Regions from separate parts of the Bacillus sp. AMCV2 genome, predicted to be linked through region 1. Evidence: riboswitches for the same ligand, from Rfam matches in the RefSeq annotation. Region 1 holds a riboswitch; each other region holds the start of a gene.
The links. Region 1 has a riboswitch for thiamine pyrophosphate ahead of ylmB (N-formyl-4-amino-5-aminomethyl-2-methylpyrimidine deformylase). Riboswitches for the same ligand answer to the same signal wherever they lie in the genome.
Positions count from the first base shown of each region.

Region 2: linked by a shared signal. The riboswitch ahead of tenA (thiaminase II) and the one ahead of ylmB (N-formyl-4-amino-5-aminomethyl-2-methylpyrimidine deformylase) in region 1 are both predicted to bind thiamine pyrophosphate.
Region 3: linked by a shared signal. The riboswitch ahead of thiU (HMP/thiamine ABC transporter substrate-binding protein ThiU) and the one ahead of ylmB (N-formyl-4-amino-5-aminomethyl-2-methylpyrimidine deformylase) in region 1 are both predicted to bind thiamine pyrophosphate.
Region 4: linked by a shared signal. The riboswitch ahead of thiT (energy-coupled thiamine transporter ThiT) and the one ahead of ylmB (N-formyl-4-amino-5-aminomethyl-2-methylpyrimidine deformylase) in region 1 are both predicted to bind thiamine pyrophosphate.

Region 1 covers NZ_JBVYIB010000002.1:1,599,204-1,602,925, reverse strand. The annotation lists gene AC0OMA_RS08480 (YlmC/YmxH family sporulation protein) at 1-34, opposite strand, end outside; gene ylmB (N-formyl-4-amino-5-aminomethyl-2-methylpyrimidine deformylase) at 117-1,397, opposite strand; TPP riboswitch at 1,485-1,586, opposite strand; gene AC0OMA_RS08470 (ABC transporter ATP-binding protein) at 1,599-2,393, opposite strand; gene sigG (RNA polymerase sporulation sigma factor SigG) at 2,541-3,323, opposite strand; gene sigE (RNA polymerase sporulation sigma factor SigE) at 3,463-3,722, opposite strand, start outside.
Region 2 covers NZ_JBVYIB010000002.1:1,236,826-1,240,547, reverse strand. The annotation lists gene thiO (glycine oxidase ThiO) at 1-93, opposite strand, end outside; gene tenI (thiazole tautomerase TenI) at 77-694, opposite strand; gene tenA (thiaminase II) at 669-1,379, opposite strand; TPP riboswitch at 1,458-1,566, opposite strand; gene AC0OMA_RS06510 (monovalent cation:proton antiporter family protein) at 1,628-3,472, opposite strand; gene prpE (bis(5'-nucleosyl)-tetraphosphatase PrpE) at 3,705-3,722, shown strand, end outside.
Region 3 covers NZ_JBVYIB010000002.1:1,386,869-1,390,590, reverse strand. The annotation lists gene ykoH (two-component system sensor histidine kinase YkoH) at 1-852, opposite strand, end outside; gene ykoG (two-component system response regulator YkoG) at 856-1,542, opposite strand; TPP riboswitch at 1,644-1,756, shown strand; gene thiU (HMP/thiamine ABC transporter substrate-binding protein ThiU) at 1,853-2,455, shown strand; gene AC0OMA_RS07375 (ECF transporter S component) at 2,457-3,056, shown strand; gene AC0OMA_RS07370 (ABC transporter ATP-binding protein) at 3,043-3,722, shown strand, end outside.
Region 4 covers NZ_JBVYIB010000002.1:3,005,379-3,009,100, forward strand. The annotation lists rRNA gene AC0OMA_RS15655 (16S ribosomal RNA) at 1-1,184, opposite strand, end outside; TPP riboswitch at 1,649-1,750, shown strand; gene thiT (energy-coupled thiamine transporter ThiT) at 1,850-2,428, shown strand; gene AC0OMA_RS15665 (N-acetyltransferase family protein) at 2,470-2,991, opposite strand; gene floT (flotillin lipid rafts scaffold protein FloT) at 3,009-3,722, opposite strand, start outside.

The DNA.
Region 1 (3,722 bases):
CATCCTTTACCTGAAATTCTGAAATGCTGATCATTCCATCACGTCCTTTTTCCGTCCTTTTGTTCAAGTATATGAACGGGCAGGCTGAACCTTGTCAGCAAGAAGAAATTTTCATGTCATTGTTCTTTTTTCCGGCTGCACCAGCTGATGATAAAATCGAGTATAATTTTTGTATACTCTACTAGCTGCTCAATCGATACCTTCTCGTTCACGGAGTGTGCATTGTGCAGATCTCCAGGACCGTATATTACGCATGGAATACCGGCATCATACAGCCACCCGCCATCTGTAACTGATTGAGAAACGTCAATAATTGGACACTCCCGTTTCACTTTCTCATGAGAGGCAGTTAACGCTAAGACGCCTGGGTGGCCAGGGTCAACTTCCAATGCCGGAAAAATTTCTCCTCTGTCTTCTATCATGGATGAGCCTCCCCACTTGAATACAGGGCGGTTTTCCCTAAGCCAAATATCACTGTCACTCAGCCGATTGACGTAATCTTCTATTTCCGCTGCCACTTGGTCATGGGTTTCATTCGGATAAAAATGGACTGTGATCCACAGCCGGCATTCGTCCGCTATAAAAGCCGCATGTCTGCCGCCTTCTATAACTGCCGGGTTAATCGTATTTGTGCCTGGTTTAAAACCGGGATAACTTTTCATAATGGACCAGTGGCGCTCAAGTTCACCGAGCCCCGCAATGATTTTTGCCATTTTTTCAATTGCGCTTGCTCCGAATGTTCCTCCGCCTGCGTGAATCATATTCCGTCTCGTTCCATCATGAAATGTTTGACTGCTTTTGATTTCGATCCAGCCTGTAATGACACCACCTTGGCCTTGAATATGCATATCGCTCGTATCCGCGACAATTGCAAAATCAGCGTGGTAGCCCCTCTTGCAGCATTCAAGTGTGCCGGCTTCTCCAACTTCCTCTCCAATAACCGATTGCAGAATCAGATCACCGGGAAGCTCAATGCCGGCTTCACGAATTAATTTGACAGCAAACAGCACACAAGCCATTCCGCCCTTCATATCGGAAGCGCCTCGCCCGATTAAGAGACCGTTTTTTTCAATTGGATGAAACGGATTGTGCTCCCATTCTTCATCCTCTTTTACCTCTGCCACATCTACATGACCATTGATAATCAGGCTATAATAATCTGCTGAATCTGTTCCCTTTAGCTTCCCTACAACATTGGGATCTCCAGGGTACACATCCCATTTGTCGATCGAGAATCCCAATTCATTTAAAAAACCCGCAATCCATGACTGAATGCCCTCTGTATTTCTTGCAGGCGGAGCGGGTGTTTGATAAGAAATCAGTGTTTTAGCAAGCTGAATAAGCTCCTCCTTTTGTTCTTCCACTTTTTTTTGCAAAGAGTCTATTTGTTGATCCAATGTAAATCCGCTCCTATTCTTTAAAATCAAAAAAGCCGTTTCAAATGTGATGAAACGGCTTAATAAAAACAAACGGAGTCCGATGTACTCCGCTTTTCACCGCTTCCCTCCGCTGGCATGATCCAGATCAGGTCAAAAGGGTTGAGACAAAGTCTCTCTCAGCTTCGCAAAGCACCCCTAGGATGAATCTATATATGTTTGTCAGGCATTCGTTATCGGCTCAGCTCTTGTTAAAAACGGCCGATCCTGATTCCATAATACATGGATTGGCGTATCAAAAAAAGCGGAAAGTACTTGATCAGTAAGCATTTCCTTTATTTCTCCGGATCCAAAGACCTCTCCCTGTTTTAATAAAAGGGCTTTATCAAAGACAGGCAAAATTTCTTCAGCATGATGAGTCACATAAAGGATAGATGGTGCATTTTCTTTGTTTGCAATGTATGTAATCGTATCTAACAACTTTTCCCGGGCAATAAAATCCAGCCCTGTGACTGGTTCATCCAGTATCAGCAACTCCGGATCGGCCATTAGTGCTCTAGCAATCAACGCTCTTTGTTTTTCCCCTTGAGAAAGGGTTTCATAGCGGCGATCGGCATATTCAATTGCTCCCAAGTCCTCTAACAAACCAATCGCTTTTTCCCTGGTTTCCTTACTTGGCGTTTCATATAACCCAATCGAAGCGTAAGCTCCGCTCAAAGCAATTTCAAAGGCTGAATCTGCCGGATACAATTTTTGCTGAAGAGCTGCTGAGACGAGGCCAATTTTACGTCTGAGCTTTTCCCCAAGCTCTGTTTTGCCAAATTCATGGCCAAGCACCTGCATCTCGCCTGATGTTGGAAAATAATATGAGCAAAGCATATTTAACAGCGCTGTCTTCCCGGCGCCATTTAGGCCGTAAAGCACCCAATTTTCCTTTTCTTCCACCTTCCAATGAATATCTCTCAGTATCCATTTCCCATTCCGTTTTAGTGAGACATTGTCAAGCTGCAAAATCATCGTGGTCCTCCTCTTTATTACCTTTTATAATTGTTTTAATTTTCATAAAACTTTGTACGAACTAGGATACCTTACTTTTTCCAAAACGTAAACCATCCGTAATCAATAGAAAAGCCTTTAAAACAACATCGTTTTAAAGGCTTTTCATTATTGATGAATATTTTTATTCATTTGTTTGATAGCCGCTTTTTCAAGTCTGGACACCTGCGCTTGAGAAATTCCGATTTCCTCGGCGACTTCCATTTGGGTTTTCCCTTGGAAGAACCGCTTTCTCAAAATCATTTTTTCCCTATCGTTCAGCCTTCTCATGCCCTCTTTTAAAGCCAGCTCTTCAATCCATTGTGAATCTGTATTGCGCTCATCACTGATTTGGTCCATCACATAGATCGGGTCTCCGCCGTCGTTATAGATCGGTTCAAATAGAGAAACCGGATCCTGGATGGCATCAAGCGCAAATACAATTTCCTCATGCGGTACTTCAAGAACTTTTGCGATGTCTTCTGCAGTCGGCTCCTTGCTTGTCTCACTGATTAACCGCTCTCTTACCTGAAGCGCCTTGTAAGCGATGTCCCGGAGTGATCTTGATACACGGATCGGGTTATTATCGCGTAAATACCTGCGGATCTCTCCGATAATCATAGGTACAGCGTATGTTGAAAACTTAACATTGTGGCTTAGGTCAAAATTATCAATGGATTTCATTAGTCCGATGCAGCCGACTTGAAATAAGTCATCAACATACTCCCCTCTGTTATTAAATCGTTGAATGACACTTAAGACAAGACGCAAGTTCCCGTTTACAAGCTTTTCTCTTGCTGAATCATCGCCTTCATCCTGCAGCTGCCTAAACAGCTTTCTCATCTCTTCATTCTTGAGTACTGGTAATTTGGAGGTATCCACCCCGCAGATTTCGACTTTATTTCTCGACACTTTTTTCCCTCCCTACAGGAGCTGCTGTACAACGTTAAGTATCTCCTTGGGTGGGAAAAATATGCACTGCACTCAGACCGAAAAACTGTCGAAATCAGGAAATCCCTGTAAAATCAAGGGGTTCTAACCATAAAATTTTTTACACCATTTTGTTGAACTCTTTTCTCAACCTTTTTATAATTCTTTTCTCAAGCCGCGAAATATAAGACTGAGAAATCCCCATCATATCCGCTACATCCTTTTGGGTTTTTTCTTCTTCACCGACAAGCCCAAACCGCAGCTCCATGATTTGCTTTTCTCTCTCATTAAGCTGTTCAAGCGCTTTTTTCAAAAGCTTTTTATCGACGTTAGCTTCTATGTCTTTAGTGATGATGTCATCGTCAGTGCCGAGCACATCAG
Region 2 (3,722 bases), 360 kb from region 1:
TGCGGTGCTTTTGTTTTCCTTTGCCAAATGATAAGCAATCGCGGAACCGATAATTCCGCCTCCAATGACAACTGCATCATAATGCCTTTTCATAGCGCATCTCCTTTAGCTTGCGGGAATATCGTCTGGCAGCTTCCAAAGGGTCAGCGGAAGAAAAAATTCCCGACATGACAGCGATGCCATCTGCTCCTGCTTGTTTTACGTCTCTTAATCTGTCTGGCGTCATTCCGCCGATGGCAATAACCGGGATGGAAATCCGCTGTTTAATATCTGACAGCAAAGACACACCTCTGCCTTCAAGACCCTTTTTGCAATCTGTTTCAAACACATGGCCGAACAACACGTAGTCTGCGTCTTCCTTTTCTGCTTGAACCGCTTCCTCCAGTGAATGCACGGACCGCCCGATATGAAGGTGAGGAAATCTGGCTCTTACCTGCTTCGGCGAAAAGCTGCTGCTTGGCAGCTGCACGCGATGAATCGTAGAAAAAAGCGCAATATCCACGCGCCCGTTCATCACCAGTTTTCGTTTATCTATACCGCCTTCAAAAATAAGCTCGAGCAGTTTCAGAATATCTGCCGCCGATTTTGAGCGTTCCCGAATGTGAATAAAATCAACTTCATTCTGAATCGAAATGATGGTTCTCGCTAGCTCTTCTACCGGCTTGCAGTTATCCGTTATGGCGTGAAGCTCCACATTCCTCCACCTCTTTTATGCCGCGCTCCGACCAGCCTTCTTTTTGATAGGCCATTCCCCAAAATTGATATTCATAGAAGCTGGAGATGACAAAATTCTCTTTCATCTTGGCACGCACTTCCTCCGTGCTGTTTTCCGCCAGCTCATCAAAGCGGTTGATTTGCTCCTCAACCTGTTGTCTAAACCAGTCACCGCCGTACGTCCCAATCCACTTTTGATAAATCGGATGCCCAGGATCGCAATGCAGCAATTTCTCACCAACCTCGTAATAGAGCCAGTAGCATGGCAGCAAGGCCGCTAAGATTTCAGCGAAATTCCCACTCAAAACCGAACGGTACATATGGGATGTATAAGAGTACGCCGTAGGAGACGGCTTAAACGCCTTACGCTCTTCCTCGCTGATTTCCAACAGCTCGGCAAACTCGCGATGAAGCGCCATTTCCGCCTCATATGTACCTTGGGCATGGCTTGCCATCCTCCCCGTTGTAAAAAGGTCCTTCGCATAAGCTGCGCCAAATGACTGCACCTTTGCAAAATGCGTTAAGTAATAGGAATCCTGAAGTACGTAGTATTTAAAACGGTCAATCGGAAGCGTTCCGTCACCGATTCCTTGAACGAACGGATGGACAAAGCTCCCCTCCCACCATTCTGCGGCTGCGCTGCGGCATTCTTCTGAAAACTTCACAAATCATTCCCCCTCTGAAAATAAAAAAACCACTTTCCCGCAAGGAAAAGTGGTTTGGAATTGGCATAGTAAAATAACACAAATACCGCTCCACTTCCCTACGCAGGTCTGAACCTGTTCAAGTTATGAGGGTCTAAAAGTCACACTTTTATCTCAGTCCTTATGAAGGACACCCCTAGTGGTTAAACGAATACATATTGAATTGTTCTGCACCTCTATATTAACACGAATCCTTATTTGGTCAAGATTTATCCTTCCAATGTTTTCTTAAGATCCGTTACGTACCCCCGAGATCCGGTGACAATTAAGCGATCTCCCAGTTTCAGCCTTGTATCCCCATGAGGAACAATGCTGTCCACACCTCTGAAAATCCTGACAAAGATGACGTCACCTGTTAAAGGGAATTCCCGTAAAATCACACCGTCGTATTTACTGTTCTCCATATTAATTTGATACAGTGAAGACTCCTGGTTCGTGAGCAGCTTCATGACGCCAGGCGCTTCAATCAGTGCGCGAAGCAACGTTTTTGTCGACAGCAGAATAGAAAAGATGCTGATTCCCTGCTCCTTCAGAGCTGCTTCATGCTCCGGTGATCCTACGCTTGCAATGACTCTTTCTGTGCCTTTTTCTTTTGCAAGTAATGCAATGTCTGCATTCATATCTTCATTTCCTGTCGCCACAACGAGGATATCCGTTTCAAAAATGCCGAGTGATTCAAGCGTCTCGTGTTCATAGTCAGAAATTGTTTCAACAGCAAACACTGATTCTGACAGCTTTTCCTCTGCATTCTCTTGGTAGACGTGTACAACACGCACGTCATACTCTTCCTCTGGCAATTCGAGTGTAACAGGCAAAGTCATTTGATTGGCGCCGATGAACGTAATCGTCTTTTTCTCCTCCGGCTGCTCTTCCCGTTTGTATAATTTTTTAAAACAGATCGGCGTAAAAATACTTGCAATGACGGCTACTAAAATTAGCGCTCCTGACATATTTGCACTGATCACGTGAAGCTGCTGGCCGATTGTTGCAGCGGCAATCACGAGCGAAAGCGTTGATGTCAGCAAGAAACCAGACGCGAAAATGGTTCGGTTATCATACCACTTCTTTAAGTACATGACAGGAATGATTTTGCTGACTAACAGCGCCAGCAGCAGGAGCGGAATCATGATTAAAATTGTTTTATCCTGAAAAAGAGTCCAAATATCCAGCTTCACACCGACCATCACAAAGAAAATCGGTATTAAGAACCCATAACCAAATGAATCCAGCTGCTGAACAAGTTCTTTGTTTGGCGAAAGCAGGGAAACGAGAACCCCCGCTAAGAAAGCGCCGAGAATATTTTCCGCCCCAAGTGATTCAGACAGGGCAACGAGTACAATAATTAACGTAAAAATGGCACGCGTCCCGATCTGGATCGTCCCTTTTGACATGGACTGAACAAAAGAGCGATGTTTAAAGACCCGGCCGAAAAAGTATAGCACCACTCCGGCCGCAAACAGAATCATCAGGAGCCACATGTTTCCGCTGTCCTCTCCGTATAAAGAAGAAAAAACAGCAAGAAGAATCATCGTGGCCAAATCAGCAATAACAGCAACAAGCAAAATAATCTGCCCGATATTTGAATTCATGATCCGTTCTTCTTTTAATGTTGGAACGACAACGCCTAACGATATCGTTGAAATAATCAGGGTCATTAAAAAAGCATTTTGGATAAATCCAGCCAAGACGAACCCATAGGACAAGAGCAATGATAAAATAAAAATGCCGACAAAAATAATAGATGCCGCAGCAAACGTATTAGGCGCTTCCTTGCCGTTCGGCAGGAACTGCTTTTTCTTCCCTTTCTCAAACGATGAAAAATCAATTTCAAGCCCGCTTAAAAACATTAAAAAGATAAACCCAAGCATAGAAAGTGTCTGGAGCCAGGTGTCACCCTCCACAACTAAATTAAGGCCGCTTTTCCCAATAATCAGCCCCATAATGATTTCAGCAACAACAACCGGGATGCTGAGTTTAAACCGATGCAAAAGGATGGGTGTCAAAAATGCAACGATAAGTACAACAACTAAAGATGCGACAGATGTATGCGCCATAATAAGAACCTCCTTCTTTAGATCAGGGTTATGCCAGTTCTCACTCAAAGAACAAAACCTCATTTTTAAAAAACATAACGCGATTTTAACAAGGGTGATGATGAAAAATAAAGTAATATGGTCTTAATCCTGTTTAGAAAATGATTCTTCTATAATTTGCACATAAAAGCTTGTGATGACTCACAACACTTTGCTTCATAATAAATAAAACAATCGGTAAGGAGGATACCGCATGGCTTACGATATCATC
Region 3 (3,722 bases), 210 kb from region 1:
TTTTTTCATATGCACCGCTTCTGAGTGAATGGCTTCTATCGACTCCTCAAGCACCTCCGGCTTTTTTGCCCCCCACCGCTTCATCAGGCTGCTGTAGCTTTCTATAATGGTGAGTGGCGTTTTCAATTCATGTGAAGCATCTTGAACAAATTGCTGCTGTTTATCATAGTGCTCCTTCAGCATCATTGCCATTTCATTAAATGTCAGCCCCATTTGATACAATTCATCGTTGGACTGTCCCTCTAAAGAAATCGTTTTAAATTCTTTGTCTCGCTGTATGTCTTTCATTGTGATCATTAATCGTCTGATCGGATTGATGATTCGGCGGGCTAGCAAGCTGCCGGCAAAAAAAGAAGCAATGCAGACAGCAGCACTTGCAGCGATTAAGATGATTTTCAACAGAAACAGACTCTCTTCTGTGTTCTCCAGTCTTTCAACCAGCTGAAGAGACACCACTTGTCCATCGGTCCAAATCACCGGAACAGCAGCCTCGGCAAACAGCTTGCCGTCATGTTTCCTCACATCTGCCGTTTCTCCGCTATGAAAAGAGAGAGGAAAATCTTTATAGGCTTTTTCTTTTGTGATCGTCATAACGGCTTTTTGATCACCATTCACTACACGCACCATGCCATTTGCCGGAAGATAGGCCTGCAGCATATCCCGCAAAGCCACTCCTTCTGTTTCAGCGGCACGCAGCGCTTCGGCAATGTTATCCGTCTCATCAGCAAGCCGGGCCGCATCCTTTGATGTCAGCGCAGACGAAAAAATGAGATATACTGCGGTATGAACCAAAATTAATAAAATCAACAGTGATATTGATGTGTATAGATGAATCTTGGTCTTCAGCTTCATCGTTTACCCCTTAATGGCATAGCCGACCCCGCGAATCGTATGGATCAGCTGTTTTTCGTAAGGATAGTCCAGTTTTTTTCTGATGTATCTTATGTAGACGTCCACGACATTTGTATCACCGATATAATCAAATCCCCATACCGAGCTTAGAATTTGCTCCCTTGTCAGCACTTGCTGCGGATGCTTTAGCATATAGACGAGCAGATCAAATTCCCGCGGCGTTAATTCCACCTCTTTGTCTCCGCGTCTCACTTCACGGGTTTTTTCGTTCACCCGCAAATCGTCATATGTAAGAAAGGTGCCGATATCTTCAGTTTTTGTTCCATTTTGCCGCAACGCCGCCCTGATTCTCGCAAGCAATTCCTCGATTTCAAACGGCTTGGTGACATAGTCATTTGCACCGATGTCCAGACCTGTTACCTTATCAGGAATACTGTCTCGCGCCGTTAATAATATGACCGGTGTCTGCGAATCCGTTTTTCTCAAGCGGCGCAGCACTTCCAGTCCGCTAAGCCCCGGAAGCATGACATCAAGAAGCACCAAGGAATACCCGCCTTCCGCTGCCGCATCCAGACCTTCTGTGCCATTGTGTTTGATGGTGACGCTGTATCCTTCATATTCCAATTCAAGCTGTAGAACCCTGGCGATTTTTTCTTCATCTTCCACAATTAATATGTGTCCTTTTTCCAAATTTGATCATCCTCTCCCGTCCCTATATGAAAAAAATGATTTCGTTGTTTACAAAATGATTCTTATCATCTATTATGATGTCAAAATAAAAAATTGTATACGGAAAGCACTAGGGGTGCTGTTTTGGCTGAGATAAAGCGCGAAAGAAACGCGCTTTGATCCCTTATGACCCGATCTGGATAATACCAGCGTGGGGAAGTGCAGGTTGACCGAATGGTGTATTTTTTTGTGCGCTTAATCGATCTATGACTGCATATTCCCTTAGGATATGCAGTTTTTTATTTTACCAAAAAAACAGGAGGTCGGAGAAATGGAGCATATTTGCGGTACAAGCAGAATCGCCGGTTTTCGCTTCTCTTTATATCCGATGACGGATGATTTTATCAGTGTGATCAAGTCTGCGCTGAAAAAAACAGATACATCCAAGGTTTGGACGAAAACCGACCATATCAGCACGGTGTTACGCGGATCGATTGATCATGTATTCGATGCTGCAAAAGCCATTTACCTTCATGCAGCAAACAGCGAACAACACATCGTCATGAACGGCACGTTTTCCATTGGATGCCCGGGTGACACACAGGGGGATACATATCTTTCCAAAGGTGATAAGCGTGTCAATGAAGATGCTGTCCAAGGCTTGAAGGCGGAAGCGCCGTGCCAATTTGCCCTTTATCCAATGAACGAGCCGGATTATATGGGATTGATTATGAAGGCTGTCGACATTGCAAAAGCCCAAGGCACTTTCGTACAGGGTGTCCATTACGCGAGCGAGCTTGACGGGGATGCGCATGACGTATTCAGCACATTGGAAGCCGTTTTCCGCATGGCCGAGCAGCAAACAAACCACATCACCATGACTGTGAATCTTTCGGCTAACAGTCCATCAAGAAAAAACAGAAAGCAGGGATAACATGAAAAGCTGGAAAGTAAAAGAAATTGTCATCATGTCGGTTATCAGTATCGTATTTGCCGTTGTTTATTTATTATTTACACATTTCGGAAACGTGCTTGCAGGTATGTTTGGGGCAATCGCCTATGAACCGATTTACGGCATTTGGTTTATCGTTTCTGTGATCGCCGCGTACATGATTCGAAAACCGGGTGCGGCGCTCGTTTCTGAAATCATTGCCGCTCTCGTTGAGTGCCTGCTGGGAAATCCGTCTGGCCCGATGGTCATCGTCATTGGCATTGTTCAAGGACTCGGGGCTGAGGCTGTGTTTCTTGCAACACGCTGGAAAGCATACTCTCTCCCTGTCCTTATGCTGGCCGGTATGGGGTCTTCAGTAGCCAGCTTTATCTATGATCTCTTTGTTTCTGGCTATGCAGCCTATTCACCAGGTTATCTGCTCATTATGCTTGTGATCCGCCTCATTTCCGGCGCGCTTTTGGCGGGGCTTCTCGGAAAAGCTGTCAGCGACTCTCTCGCTTATACAGGTGTGTTAAACGGAATGGCACTCGGAAAGGAACTGAAAAAGAAACGGAAGCGGGCGTCAGAACATGCAAGCCTTTGATGAGCTTCTGACGGTTGAGCAGCTCAGCTTCTCTTATGAAGAAGACGAGAAACCGGTTTTTCAAGACATTTCGTTTGAGCTTCAAAAAGGAGAATGTGTTTTATTATTAGGACCGAGCGGATGCGGTAAAAGCTCGCTCGCCCTTTGTTTAAACGGTCTATATCCGGAGGCTTGCGACGGCATTCAGTCCGGACATGCATTTCTATTTCAAAAGCCGGTCACAGATGCTGAAACCTCCGAAACGATTGCTCAGCATGCCGGGGTCGTTTTTCAGGATCCTGATCAGCAGTTCTGCATGCTGACGGTGGAGGACGAAATAGCGTTCGGGCTGGAAAATCTGCAAGTTCCAAAAGAAGCAATGACAGAGAAAATCAACGCCGTATTAGAAAAATTACGCATTACCCATTTAAAAGAAAAAACGATCTCAACCCTTTCAGGAGGACAAAAGCAGAAAGTGGCTCTCGCCTGTATTTTGGCGATGGAGCCTGAGCTTATTATTTTAGATGAGCCGACCTCTCTTTTAGACCCTTTCTCAGCACGGGAGTTCGTTCATCTGATGAAAGATCTTCAGCGGGAAAAAGGTTTCAGCCTCCTCGTCATTGAGCACCAGCTTGATGAATGGGCGCCTTGGATTGAGAGAACGATCGTGCTCGACAAATCAGGCAA
Region 4 (3,722 bases), 1.4 Mb from region 1:
CTCCGGTTTGTCACCGGCAGTCACCTTAGAGTGCCCAACTGAATGCTGGCAACTAAGATCAAGGGTTGCGCTCGTTGCGGGACTTAACCCAACATCTCACGACACGAGCTGACGACAACCATGCACCACCTGTCACTCTGCCCCCGAAGGGGACGTCCTATCTCTAGGATTGCCAGAGGATGTCAAGACCTGGTAAGGTTCTTCGCGTTGCTTCGAATTAAACCACATGCTCCACCGCTTGTGCGGGCCCCCGTCAATTCCTTTGAGTTTCAGTCTTGCGACCGTACTCCCCAGGCGGAGTGCTTAATGCGTTAGCTGCAGCACTAAGGGGCGGAAACCCCCTAACACTTAGCACTCATCGTTTACGGCGTGGACTACCAGGGTATCTAATCCTGTTCGCTCCCCACGCTTTCGCTCCTCAGCGTCAGTTACAGACCAGAGAGTCGCCTTCGCCACTGGTGTTCCTCCACATCTCTACGCATTTCACCGCTACACGTGGAATTCCACTCTCCTCTTCTGCACTCAAGTTCCCCAGTTTCCAATGACCCTCCCCGGTTGAGCCGGGGGCTTTCACATCAGACTTAAGAAACCGCCTGCGAGCCCTTTACGCCCAATAATTCCGGACAACGCTTGCCACCTACGTATTACCGCGGCTGCTGGCACGTAGTTAGCCGTGGCTTTCTGGTTAGGTACCGTCAAGGTACCGCCCTATTTGAACGGTACTTGTTCTTCCCTAACAACAGAGCTTTACGATCCGAAAACCTTCATCACTCACGCGGCGTTGCTCCGTCAGACTTTCGTCCATTGCGGAAGATTCCCTACTGCTGCCTCCCGTAGGAGTCTGGGCCGTGTCTCAGTCCCAGTGTGGCCGATCACCCTCTCAGGTCGGCTACGCATCGTCGCCTTGGTGAGCCGTTACCTCACCAACTAGCTAATGCGCCGCGGGTCCATCTGTAAGTGGTAGCCGAAGCCACCTTTTATGTTTGAACCATGCGGTTCAAACAAGCATCCGGTATTAGCCCCGGTTTCCCGGAGTTATCCCAGTCTTACAGGCAGGTTACCCACGTGTTACTCACCCGTCCGCCGCTAACATCAGGGAGCAAGCTCCCATCTGTCCGCTCGACTTGCATGTATTAGGCACGCCGCCAGCGTTCGTCCTGAGCCAGGATCAAACTCTCCGATAAATGGATCACAGGTTAAGTTCACCGCATCCTGCGGCGACACCTGTGTGACCTGCGTCGTGCAGGTCCTAGTTTGACTGACTACGCACATCGCTGTGCGATTTATAAAAATGAATTAACAGGTACGTTTTATCTTGTTTAGTTTTCAAAGATCATTTCGTTACTTCTCAATGAAGCAGCTTTACTAATATAACATTCAGCTTCTTTTTTGTCAACAACTTTTTTCAAGTTGTTTTGAAGCATCTAGTTTGTGTCCGCTGTGCATCAGCGACGTTTAATAATATAACACCTGTATTTATTTATTGCAATAGTTTTTTTAAAAAATCTATAAAACAAATAAACTATAATCCTCGCCATGATTTCTAAAGCGTGTGTATCATATAACTTTCTTAAAAGAACATATACATCAGTCATGTGATCTTGTTGTTTTTTTTGTTTTCTTGTATAGTAGAAACGAACTAAATACTGATGACCACAAGGGGAGCATTAAAGCTGAGAGTGAGCGGTTTCGTTCTGACCCTTTGAACCTGTTAGTTAACGCTGGCGTAGGGATGTGGCAAAGTCAAATGAATTGCAGATCGTAAAGCAGTGCGTGGAACTTTTCTCATCCTTCCGCGTGCTGCTTTTTTGTTGTCCTTTTGGTTGTCTGTCAATGGAAGGAGATAGATATGAATCAATCTAAGCAACTGGTTCGCCTTATTGAAATTGCCATTATGACAGCAGCAGCCGTTATTTTAGACATTGTCTCAGGAATGTTTCTTAGCATGCCTCAAGGAGGCTCGGTCTCCATCATGATGATTCCGATCTTTTTAATTTCGTTTCGCTGGGGTGTCAAAGCAGGTCTTACTACAGGTTTGTTGACAGGTCTAGTACAAATAGCAATCGGAAACTTGTTTGCTCAACATCCTGTACAGCTATTGTTAGATTACATTGTCGCTTTCGCAGCAATCGGCATAAGCGGCTGTTTCGCTTCTTCTGTCCGTAAAGCCGCTGTATCAAAAACAAAAGGGAAATTGATTGTTTCAGTGGTCAGCGCAGTTTTCATCGGCAGTTTGCTGCGCTATGCCGCGCATGTCATTTCAGGAGCTGTGTTTTTCGGCAGCTTTGCTCCAAAAGGAACGCCGGTATGGATTTATTCTTTAACTTATAATGCGACTTACATGGTTCCTTCATTCATTATTTGTGCAATTGTCCTATGTTTATTATTTATGACAGCACCCCGTTTGCTTAAAAGTGACAAAGCGTAAAAGTGACAATCCCCCAGCGAATTCCGCTGGGGGATTGTTCGTTATCTGTTAAGAAGTGTTTTTAAAGCTGAAAGATCCGGCCAGCCAAGACCTACTTCTTTCAGCCTTACTCCGTCAATTTCAAAGTTGTCCTCCGCTACTCTTTCAGGTGAATAGGCCTGATAAAATATAATCGAGGGATTCTGCTCAATAACCCAAACAAACATACTTGAAAAACCATGTTGAAGCAAAAACTCCGCTCCTTTTGCTAAGAGCGCCCTGCCTGCACCTTGCCGCTGGCGCTCTTCCACAAGATAAATAGCGTATAACTCGCCGTCATAGCCTTCTTGTTCAGATCGAATAGGTCCAAATGAAGCAAAGCCGAATACTGAACCCATTTCGTCCTGAGCAACAAATACTCCCTTTAACGAGCGACTTTTCCATTTGTCTTCAAATTCCTTATAGTTCAGGCTGTTTAAATAATCAATCGGGATAATTTCGTGGTATGTTGTCCTCCAGCTGTCTACATGCACTTTTGCAATGTCCTTTATATCCTCTAACTTCGCTTCACGTACAGTTACCATACGGTTCTGCCCTTTCCTTACTCTGATTTTTGGATCGTTTTGGCTTCTTTGATTTCATTTGTTAATTCATTAATGCTTTGTTTTACGTTTCCTTTTCCTGAAAAGTTCTCAAGCATTTCTTTTACATCAATTCCTGAGGATGCTTTTAAACTTTCTTGCAGACTTGACATTAAGTTCGTCGCATAGCTGGTTACTTTGTTTGCTCCGCTTGATTCACCGCTTCCTCCTGTATCGACAACGGTGATTTTATCAATATTTGAAAGAGGTGCCGCTGCTTGTTTCGCGTATTCCGGAAGCATTTTGACAATCATATCGAAAATCGCCGCCTGCCCGTACTGTTCAAAGGCAGCCGCAATTTTCTCTTTTGCTTCCGCTTCTGCAAGACCTTTCAGGCGGATAACCTCTGCCTCTGTCTCTCCTTTCGCTTTTTCCGCTTCTGCTTTTGCTAGCCCGTCAATTCTTACTTTTTCCGCCTCAGCCTTTGCCATTGCTTCAATACTGTACTTCTTGGCATCGGCTTCCGCGAGCTGTTTGGCTTTCTCTGCTGCTGCGGACTGCTCAACAGAATAACGGTCTGCATCGGCTTTTTTCTTTACCTCTGAGTCGTATTGACGTTCACGGCGAAGAATTTCTTTTTCTTCTAGTTCTATTTGTTTTTGGCGTTCGATAATTTTAACCTGCATTTCCTGCTCTGTGACTTGCTGGCGCGCTCTGGCAGTCTCTAAATCATA